DNA from 2 places in the Halobacillus sp. genome. Region 1 is predicted to be linked to the other one. Evidence: riboswitches for the same ligand, from Rfam matches in the RefSeq annotation. Region 1 holds a riboswitch; the other holds the start of a gene.
What was found. Region 1 has a riboswitch for thiamine pyrophosphate ahead of WAM07_RS08315 (ABC transporter substrate-binding protein). Riboswitches for the same ligand answer to the same signal wherever they lie in the genome.
Positions count from the first base shown of each region.

Region 2: linked by a shared signal. The riboswitch ahead of tenA (thiaminase II) and the one ahead of WAM07_RS08315 (ABC transporter substrate-binding protein) in region 1 are both predicted to bind thiamine pyrophosphate.

Region 1 covers NZ_JBAPTY010000179.1:52-4,659, forward strand. Annotated here, with positions in the region: partial or broken gene WAM07_RS08305 (ABC transporter permease) at 1-562, opposite strand, end outside; gene WAM07_RS08310 (thiamine-binding protein) at 559-852, opposite strand; gene WAM07_RS08315 (ABC transporter substrate-binding protein) at 867-1,862, opposite strand; TPP riboswitch at 2,005-2,116, opposite strand; gene WAM07_RS08320 (ATP-grasp domain-containing protein) at 2,263-3,207, shown strand; gene WAM07_RS08325 (NAD(P)/FAD-dependent oxidoreductase) at 3,297-4,355, opposite strand.
Region 2 covers NZ_JBAPTY010000212.1:847-7,221, forward strand. Annotated here, with positions in the region: gene WAM07_RS09400 (pyridoxal-phosphate dependent enzyme) at 1-491, shown strand, start outside; gene WAM07_RS09405 (PucR family transcriptional regulator) at 508-2,178, shown strand; gene WAM07_RS09410 (DUF3221 domain-containing protein) at 2,216-2,743, opposite strand; TPP riboswitch at 2,843-2,952, shown strand; gene thiW (energy coupling factor transporter S component ThiW) at 3,032-3,520, shown strand; TPP riboswitch at 3,526-3,633, shown strand; gene tenA (thiaminase II) at 3,681-4,370, shown strand; gene thiD (bifunctional hydroxymethylpyrimidine kinase/phosphomethylpyrimidine kinase) at 4,367-5,179, shown strand; gene thiM (hydroxyethylthiazole kinase) at 5,170-5,943, shown strand; gene thiE (thiamine phosphate synthase) at 5,979-6,375, shown strand, end outside.

The DNA.
Region 1 (4,608 bases):
CACTGTAGGCTGCTGATATTTTCACCCCTGAAAAAATAGACGGCAAGGCGTTTGGCCATTCTAGTTTCCTGAAAATCTGTCCCTTTGTAGCACCTGCCATTTTCATATAATGCATCCATTCAGGGTTTGTCTGACGAAGACCATCCATGGCTGCAATCGCAATAGGAAAGAAGCAGACAAGTACGATAATAATCAATTTAGGTAAAGCCCCGAATCCAAACCATATGACTAGCAAGGGAGCAAGGACGATGATCGGGATGTTTTGTGACAAGATGAGTAAGGGATACAAGGCCTCTCTTACTACTGGAAGCAGGTGAAGAAAGACCGCAAGTAATAACCCGAAAATAACTCCAATTATAAATCCTGAAAAAGTTAAACGAATGGTTGAAAAAAGGTGGGGAGCGTAATCCGTCCAGCCGTTTATACCTGTTTCCATAATTAAGCTCGGCGGTGGTAAGAGCCATTCTGGTATGTCAAACCAACGGCTGCAGAGCTCCCATAAAAGAATGAAAAGGAGGAGGACCGCAACAGGCCTCCATCCTTTAATGAATCTTTGAGTCATGTTCGATATTTCGATGTTAAATCATCCATCGAAGCTCCTGATGGCTGATAAAGAACTTTAATCTGAGAAATGACGTTGCTGCACCCTTTTTCAACCATAGCCTCGTTCATTTTTTCTATTAAACCAAAAATGGTGGAAAGCTCTCCTTCGATCGTTGTTTCAAGAGGATGGACTTCGTACTTCAGCCCTGATTTTTCAATGATTGAAATCGCATGATCCACATAAGGGATAACATCCTCGTTCCTCTCTGTTTTTGGAATGATTTGAATACTGACAAGTGAATTAGCCAATACATTTCCCTCCTTTATTCTGGTAAAAATTCGTTCGTAAATGCCTCATTAGCATTCAGTTTTTCTTCAAGCAAGTCATGATTGTACATCCACTCGGCGTAACTGCTCCAGACTTCTTCCTTTTGAATACCCCACTGATCTGCATCATCTTTATACTTAGGTGACAGCCATTCTTGACTGGCTTTTACCAGCTCTGGATCGAGGTCCGGCACAGCTTCGATGAGAATATCAGCCGCCTGATCAGGTTTTTCGATCGCAAATTCGTATCCTTTTGAGACAGCAGCCATAAATGCTTGTACGGTTTCAGGATTCTCATTCATCATCGTTTCGCTCGTCGTTAAAACAGGTGTATAATAATCCAATTTCTCAGAGTAGTCCGTTAGGTATTGCATATTAAGCTCTTGCCCTCGAAGTTCGGCTTCCACACCTGTCCACCCGTAATAAATCCAGGCAAAATCGATATCCCGTTCCACAGCCGTAAAAAAGTCCGTATTTCCCATATTTACAATTTCCACCTCAGAAACATCAGCATTTTCTTTCTGCATGAGAGAAGAGAGGACCGCTTCTTCTACAGGAGCACCCCAACCTCCGTAAGTTTTTCCTTCGTAATTAGCTGGAGAAGTAATGCCTTTATTCTTGGGAGAGGCAAAACCTGACGTATTATGCTGGATAATAGCTCCGATCGATACAACAGGAATGTCCTGAATACGAGCTTCTGTCAATGTTTCTTGAGCGCTGATCCCAAATTCTGCTTTTTGGGAGGCGACAAGCTGATCGGCACCCGCTTCACCTGGAAGCATGATTTCCACATCCAGTCCTTGCTCCTTAAAAAAACCTTCTGCCTGAGCCACATAAATTCCGGTGTGATTGGTGTTAGGAGTCCAGTCGAGTACGAGTTTAACCGAGTTCGTTTCCTCTTGCTTGGCTGCAGCTTCTTCACTTTTTCCGTCATTGGATGAGCAGCCCGTTACTACTAAAGCGGTCATGAACATGAGGATTATTTTTTTCAATTGTTTCCCTCCCAATTATATGTCCATCAGAGAGATTAATAGAGGAGAGGGGAGAACCGTCGGAGATAATCCAGCGTTTTATCCATACAAAAAAGCACCCTGGTACCATAACCTAGGGTGCATATATAGTAATCGATCAGAAATATCGGCTACTTATGTTTCCTACGCTGGTATCAACCAGTTCAGGTTCTAAGGGTCAGTATCATAAAAGGATACAATCTCAACCAGCTACACTGGTCCCCCTACATTCAAACTATTCAATTTGATGAACAACGTTATAATTTTACTGTGCCATAAGGAAGTAGATTTAGCAAGTACTATAATCTTATTCCTAGTAAACAGATAGGCTTTTTATGTTAAGATAAAGGAAATCGTTATTACAGAAAGGGAGTTCCTTTTTATGAGCAAAATTTATGTACTCCACGAGAACGATGAGTGGACCGTTCACTTAACAGAACGTTTAGAAGAATTAGAATTGCCATATGAAGTATGGCACCTGGACCAAGGTACATTAGACTTAACAGAAGAGCCGCCGGAAGGAATTTTCTATAATCGAATCAGTGCGTCCTCTCACACGAGAAACCACCGCTACGCTCCTGAATTTGCAGGGGCAGTCCTTTCCTGGCTGGAACGCCACGGCAGAACGGTTGTAAATGGAACATCGGCGCTTAATCTTGAAATAAGTAAAGTGAACCAGTACATGGCACTGAATCAACAAGGGATCCGCACTCCAAAAACCATCTCTGCTGTTGGGAAAGAGAATATTTTGAAAGCTGCAGAAAAGCTGGGGATGAATTCATTTATCACGAAGCATAACCGTGCTGGTAAGGGGCAGGGTGTGCAGCTGTTTCATTCTAAAGAAGCACTTCAGGAATATGTGGAAGGCGCTGAATTTGAGGAACCTGTCGATGGTATTACCTTAATTCAGCAGTATATCGATGCGCCCGAGCCGTATATCGTACGTCATGAGTTCGTAAACGGGAAGTTTCTTTACGGAGTGAAAGTAGACACTTCTGAAGGGTTTGAATTGTGCCCGGCTGATGCGTGCTCGATTGAGGATCAATTTTGCCCAACCGATGCTGAGGAATCGAAGGATAAAGCAAAATTTGAGATCCTGGACAATTACCGCCCTGCGATTATTGACGACTTCGAAGCTTTTCTTCAGGCGAATCATATCCAAGTGGCCGCTATTGAAGCTATTCAAGATCAAGATGGGAATTTATATGCTTACGATGTGAACACGAATACGAATTATAACACGGATGCGGAAGAAAAAGCCGGAGTGTACGGAATGCTTGAGCTTGCTAAATATCTGGGGCGCCTGCTGGATCCAGTGCGCGTATAATAAGAAAGCCATTTTCCTCTGGGGAAAATGGCTTTCTTTGATAGAGTTCTGCACGGGTGGACGGATGAACTCTTCACGACACGAGAGATTTAATGGCGTTTACTTAACCAGAGAACACCTGATTTAGCAAGCCTAGGTAAAACTCCGGTCATTGGTTTTTGCAGCATGTTGCCAAATCCGTCGTTCTTACCGAGAGAGCCTAAGGCGCCTTTTAGTTTAACCTCGCCTGGAGGTACCGGAACACGATTTTTAAGAAAGGCCAATATAACTTCCGCTACTTTTTCACCTTGCTGACCTGCTAATTGAGCACTTGGAGAATGTTCGGCAGATGCGCAGTCACCGATCACGTAAACATTTTGGTGGCTTGGAACCTGATAATAATCATTTACAATAACCTTATTTTGAATATCTTTATCAAAAGGAAGCTCTCTAACCAGGTAATTCGGCTGCACACCTGCTGTCCAGACCGTAACATCATTCATATAGCAGAGACCGTTATTGCAAACGCCGTCTCGTTCAACGTATTCTACGTTCGCGTTATGAATGACCTCCACATGGTGCTCACGGAACCATTTTTCTACATAATTCTGAATTTTATGGTCGAATGCTTTCAGTACCGTCTCACCACGATCGAGCAAACGAATGTTTAAATCAGAACGGCTTTCGCGTACTTCTGAAGCCACTTCAATACCGCTTAATCCAGCTCCGACAATCGTCACTTTTCCGTAGGCTCCCAAATTATTAATGGAGTAGCCTGCGCTTCGGGCTTGGGAAAAAGATTGTACACTTTCCGTAAACTCCCTGGCGCCTTCTATTCCGTGATAATTGTCCTCACATCCAAGCCCGATTACAAGATAATCGTACTCGATGTCATAGGCGAAGTTTTTCATTAGAACCTTTTCGTTTTCAACATCAATTTTTTCGATCTCGTCGAATACATATTCCACTTGATCATGTTCAGGAAAATCTACACGGGCATGACGATCTGATTCAGTACCGGCAGCGATCGTGTAAAATTCTGTTTTTAGTGAATGGTAGGGGTTACGGTCAACGACAACGATATGTACATCTTTTGGTAAATCTTCTAAAAGGCCATGTAATATATTGAGCCCACCGTACCCGCCGCCTAATATGACTAACCGTTTCATGCATCAACACCACCTTTTTAAATTCATTCTCAGCTGCTCACATTCAGGTGCATCACCGATTTATGTCGAAAACGCTTACGGTTTTCTCACTATTTTAAGATTATCAAAATTCTGCCTGAAAAACTAGAAGAAGTGAGCAATTCGTGACAAGTTTCACGAGTTCCTCTTATTTTGTGAGAATTTCTCTAAAAATATCATAGTAAATATAAAGATCGGTCAAATCTATAGAGGTCATGTTAAAGAAAAGCTCCCG
Region 2 (6,375 bases), on a different contig from region 1:
CCATTGGACTTGAAATTATGGAGCAGTGTCCGGAAGTGGATCAGGTAATTATTCCTTTATCAGGGGGAGGATTACTATCAGGTATTGGGGCTTCTTTAAAGAGTATTGATCCTGACATTCAAATCACGGGGGTTTCGATGGAAAAGTCAGCGGTTATGTATGAGAGCCTGCTAAAGGGCAAGCCGGTTATCCTGAAAGAAGAAGATACGCTTGCGGATAGTCTGCTTGGCGGCCTCGGTCCTAATAATGAGTACACCTTTTCATTAACACAGACTTTTTTAGACGAAGCAAAATTGGTTTCTGAAGCATCGATTGGGAGCGGAATTTTATTCATGCTGAACCATCACAAAATGGCGGTGGAAGGCGCTGCTGCAGCTGGTGTCGGCTGGCTGCTTAACGAAAAGAGTGCTAAAGGTAACCATGTCGTACTAGTGGTCAGCGGAAACAACATTGACCAACACACCATCGATCACTTAATTAAGAATCAATAGGGCAGGAGTGAAGCGAATGGGAGTTACAGTGGAAAAAGTGCTGCGGTTACCTATTTTTGAACAAGCCAAAGTGTTAACTAAGATCACAGATAAGCCCGTACAATGGATATCCGTAATCGAGACACCTGTGGAAAATTTTGTGAGAAATAATGAATTTGTGCTGAGTACCGGGGTGGGATGCGGAGACGATATAACGGCACTTGAGGAATATGTGAAGGATGTTATTCGTGCAGATGCTTCAGCTCTCGCTTTTGCTACAGGACGATATATTTACAAAATACCGGATCGTATTCTGAAAATAGCAGAGGAACACAATTTTATGATTATGGAAATTCCATGGGAAGTGAGGTTCGGAGATATTCTGCAGGATGTTCTTCGTTTAATAAGTGAAGAAAAGCAGACCGGACAGCAGCGGGCCGAAACCATCCGCCAGGAATTGATTAATTGTGTATTGAACGGCAAAGGATTGCAGGAAATCACCACGATTCTTTACGATAATACTCATATTCCTGCTGCTATCAGTGATCATAATAAACAAATCAGGGCTAATCAGCAATTCGACCGTTATTTTCTGGACGTGCTGAACGGAAAAGAGAACGAAGCGTTTCAACTCGTTTCTCCCGAGCCTTTTAGTGATCATCCATTAGTTCATTACATTGAAAAATATGAGATTGGTCCGCATTTTTGCTATCAGCTGACGATTCTTTCAAATTATAAAAAGCAAGGATATCTGCTGTTTAAGCCCGAGGAGGACCAAGAATTGTCATGGGTGGATTTATCGATTTTAGAGCATACGTTAACGGCGTGCGCTTTATATTTTGTGAAAGAAAACGCAATCGAAATGACCGAAATCCGGTTGAAAGATAACTTTTTACTGGAACTTGCTAAAACGGAAGTTGATATCGATAAGTCGCTCCTGGCAAAAGCTCACCTCCTTGGATATGATTTAGAGAAACCATATGTATGTCTCGTAGGGGATATTCGATTTAAAAAGCAGATTGATGGTCCCGTAGGATCAGAGGAACATTCGGTCCAATCTTCTTCCATGCATAGCCGGAACTACTATATTCAAAAGGAAGTGACACATGCGGGCGATGTGCTGAAGCGGCAGACGATGACCACGTTTGATGAAGGAGAAGTCATTGTTTATATAGAAGCGGACGCCAAGACATATCCGGAGACAGCCAATCAGTTTCTTGATCTTGTGGAGCGGCGCCTTCACGAATTACTTGCCGGTATAACGATTTCCTGGGGAGTCTCCTGCCATAAAGATGGCCTGTACAACTTCCACCAGAGCTACGAAGAGGCCGCTACCGCTTTAAATATCGGACGCCAGAAACATGAAGATGGTGACCGCACTTTTTTCAGTGATACGCGAATGAATCGCTTGTTAATGGCCCTATCACATGAAAAAGAAATTGAGTTTATTGTCCAGAATACCTTGGAGAAACTAATCGAATATGATCAGCGAAGACAGACCGACTTAATTCATACGTTCATTGTTTATAACAAATACAACAGTAACGTAAGCCAGACAGCCCGTGCCTTAAATCTTCACCGACAGTCATTGCTGCATCGCTTAAGGAATATTGAACAATTAACAGGGCTTTCCTTATTGGATGCAGATGATCTTTTCCTCCTGGAGCTCAGTGTACGCTTATGGATGTTGAAGAAAATAGAAAAATGAGCGCTTCTTCTGTAAAGGAGCCGCTCATTTTTATTTATTATCTGTCGGCGACGATTGTTTCTAAGTCCTCGTTCCTTGAATCAATTCTAGTTAATTGAATCTCCCATACATCCTTTTCCTTAACGTAAGAAATCATCTCTACGGCTAAAAGTTTGTCCCCCGGAATCTCCATAATAGCTTTAGACAGAGCCTCAGAAGCTTCTAAATCTGCACCCTCTACATGGCTCATTTCGAGAATCTTCACTTCTTCTGCTTCTGCCTGAGAGGGGAAGGATTCACGGACCCCATTTTTCACCCACACTTCTACCTGTTTACCTACCCAGCGGTCTTTAGGTGCGCCTGAGACCCACATCGCATTCGCAGTACTCTCAGAATTAGAGTCCAAGGGGGACACCACTAGAATTTGGTCCTTTTTCTGCTCCATAACAAATCCAGTAATTTCAGGAGGCGCAGGGTTTTCTTGTTCAGGTGATTTTTTGGAATCACTATCAGAATTAGAAGTTGGTGCAGAGCCGCAACCGGCCAGAATCATAGCTATGAAAAATATGCATCCCCAAGCTTTCATAGACTTGCCTGCCTTTCTATTTGTATTTTTTTGAATAATTTTCCATGACATCTATCTTTAACTTTGTTATAGTATAAAACAACCAAGTGAATCTATGATTATAACTACTAGGGGAGCCTGAATAGGCTGAGAGGAAAGCAAAGTAGCATTCCGACTCTTAAGAACCTGATCTGGTTAAGACCAGCGGAGGGAAGTAGTCTACTATTTTTATTAGACATTACCCTTTTAAGTCAGGTCCTTCCCAGGATCTGGCTTTTTTATTTTTCCCCTACGGAAGGGAGGGCAGAAATGAACAAAACAAGACTACTAACGACTATGGCTGCATTTGTTGCGATTGGAACACTTGGTGCCCAGCTGCTCTGGTTTCCAGCAGGAGTTGCAAAGGCTTATCCAGTCCAGCATGCAGTAAATGTGATGGCAGCTGTTACACTTGGTCCTTTACCAGCTGTAACTATAGCTTTTATGATCGGTCTATTACGCCTCCTCCTGGGGTTAGGCACCTTGCTCGCGTTTCCTGGAGGAATGATCGGTGCTTTTCTTGCGGGTATCTTATACAAATGGGTTCACAATAAAATGGCAGCTGTTGCCGGTGAAGTGCTTGGTACCGGGGTTATTGGAGCCTTATTCGCTGTTCCATATGCCAACTTACTCATGGGCAGCTCATCTGGAGCTCTGGTATTTCTTCCATCTTTTTTAGTCAGCAGTATATCGGGCGCTATGATAGGATGGATCATCGTCACAAGAGTTAAATTGGAAAAATATATCTTACAACCATAATACACGGAAACTACTAGGGGCGCGAGTGTTCGCTGAGATAAGGAAATAAATTCCTTGGTCCCTTAACACCTGATCTGGATCATGCCAGCGGAGGGAAGTAGTAAGCAGCCCCACTCTCTCCCTCCCTTAGTAGCTTCCGAAAAAATCAGGAGGCATATTCATGTCATTTACAGAACAGTTAAGACAAGAAAATCATGATATATTTGAAAGAATTTTTCATCATCCTTTTGTTGAAGGGATTGGAAATGGTCGTCTTCCCTCGGAATCTATTGCTCATTATATAAAAGCAGACTACGAATATTTAAATGCGTTTATGCACATTTATGGAATTGCAATTTCCAAGTCTTCGGAGCGTGAAGATATTCAATATTTTAACGAACAGGTTCATTTTGTTCTTCATAGTGAAGTACATCCCCATCATAATTTGTGCGAGTATATCGGTATTCGGTACGAGGATCTTCAAGGTTACCCACTCCCTCCAACGGCTGATCATTATGTGAAGCATATGATGTACCATGCTCAAATGGGAGGTCTTGGTGAAATTATTGCCGCACTGCTCCCATGTCCCTGGACTTATTTAGAGATAGGGAGATATTTGATGGAGGAGTATGAGCCTGACCAAGATCATCCTTTTTATCCCTGGATAAAATTCTATGCCGAAAGCGAGATGCAAATTCTGACGGATCATTTACGAAGCCGGCTGGATCATTTAGCTGAACAGGCTTCAGAAAAAGAACTCAGTCGTATAAGAGATGCGTTTCGGAAAAGCTGTCAGCTGGAATGGTCTTTTTGGGAAATGGCTTATACATGTGAAGAATGGATTGAAGGAAAGGCGGTGGATGTTAAATGAACCACGTTCCATGCGCATTGACTATTGCGGGTACAGATCCAAGCGGAGGGGCAGGTATCCAGGCGGATTTAAAGACATTCCAGGAATTAAAATGCTACGGGATGTCCGTGATCACATCTGCTGTTGCTCAAAATACAACGGGGGTAAAGGATATTCACCATCTTCCCCTTGATTTCCTGGAAAAACAACTGCAGTCGATTTCTGAAGATATGCCAGTCCATGCTGTAAAAACAGGAATGGTCGCTCAAAAAGATATGATGCAAGTAATAGCTGACTGGATCCCACAGATCCAAGCTTATTATGTAATGGATCCCGTTATGATTTCTCAAAGTGGTGATTCTTTAAGTGAGGAAGAATCACGGGAAGTGTTACGAAAACAACTGCTACCTTTAACGTCTTTAGTAACCCCTAACATCCCGGAAGCGGAAGAGATAACCGGAAAAAGGATTGAAACGGAGGAAGACATGAAAGAAGCGGCTGAAGCTATCGTTAAGAACTTCGGAGCAGGTGCAGCCTTAGTCAAAGGCGGACACAGAGAAGGGACAGCCATCGATTATTTATTTGATGGAAATGAGATCCATGCCTTCGAATCAGAACGTATTCAAACAAAAAACACTCATGGGACCGGCTGTACGTATTCAGCAGCGATTACTGCTTACCTGGCAAAGGGATTCTCGCTAGTTGAAGCTGTCAAACAAGCTAAATATTTTGTAACAGAAGCGATTCGATATTCCTTCGATCTAGGCCATGGCAGCGGTCCGACCAATCATTTTGCTGCTCGTAAGGAGGTTTCTAACAAATGGATATGAATATTATTAAAGAAGTGCGTGAAAAGCAGCCGCTGATTCATCATATTACGAATCAGGTGGTAATGAACTTCAGCGCAAATGGTTTACTTGCTTTTGGAGGTTCCCCTATCATGGCACATGCCGAAGAAGAGGTTGAGGATGTATCGCGTCTTGCCGACGGTGTTCTTCTTAATATAGGGACATTAACAGAAAATCAAGTAAGTGCCATGATTACAGCAGGCCAGGCAGCTAATAAGGCAGGGGTTCCTGTGGTAGTGGATCCGGTTGGAGCACCTGCCACTAAATTCCGCTCGAAAAGTATTCAAACCATTTTAGAAAGAGTTAAACCTTCCGTAATTAAAGGAAATGCTGGTGAGCTTGCCCATTTAATAGGAGAAGAAGTAGAGACAAAAGGGGTGGAATCGACAGGTACGGGGAACGAGAAATCAATTGCGGAAAGAGTAGCACAAACTTATAAGACGACCGCTGTTGTCACAGGAAAAATGGATGTAGTTTCTGATGGGGCCGAAATACGGACTAATTCAACAGGCAACCCTCTATTAGCAAAGGTGACAGGGACCGGATGCCTTCTCGGATCGATTCTTGCTGCTTGCATGTCTGCAAATGGATCAAGTGTAACCAAGATCCATACAGCTCTGGAATTTTTCGGAGCGGCGGCTGAATATGCAGCCTCTCAAGATGAAGTACAGGGACCAGGAACATTTTCTCCCCTTTTCCTCGATGCATTGGCTATGGATCCTGATCAATTGAGGAGAGAGGAATAGTGACATTATCTAAGCAGTTAAGAAAGTATTTCGTGATGGGCAGCCAGGACACAGACAGGGATCCTGAAGCTGTCCTGGAAAAAGCTATTGAATCAGGGATAACCGCTTTTCAGTATAGAGAAAAGGGAAAAGGATCACTTGAAGGAGAGGCTAAGCTTGAGCTTGGCAGAAAGTTAAGAGGCATTTGCCATGAGAAGGGGGTCCTCTTCATAGTCAATGATGATTTAGATATGGTTGAACCGCTGGAGGCAGACGGGATTCATGTAGGTCAGGAAGACATAAGTGTGGAAGTCATAAGGTCGCAATTTCCAGACAAGATCCTCGGCTTATCCGTTTCAACAGAGGAGGAAGTAATTCAAAGTTCGTTAGAAAAGGTCGACTATCTTGGAGCTGGTCCTGTCTTTCAAACGAGCACGAAGGAAGACGCCAAGC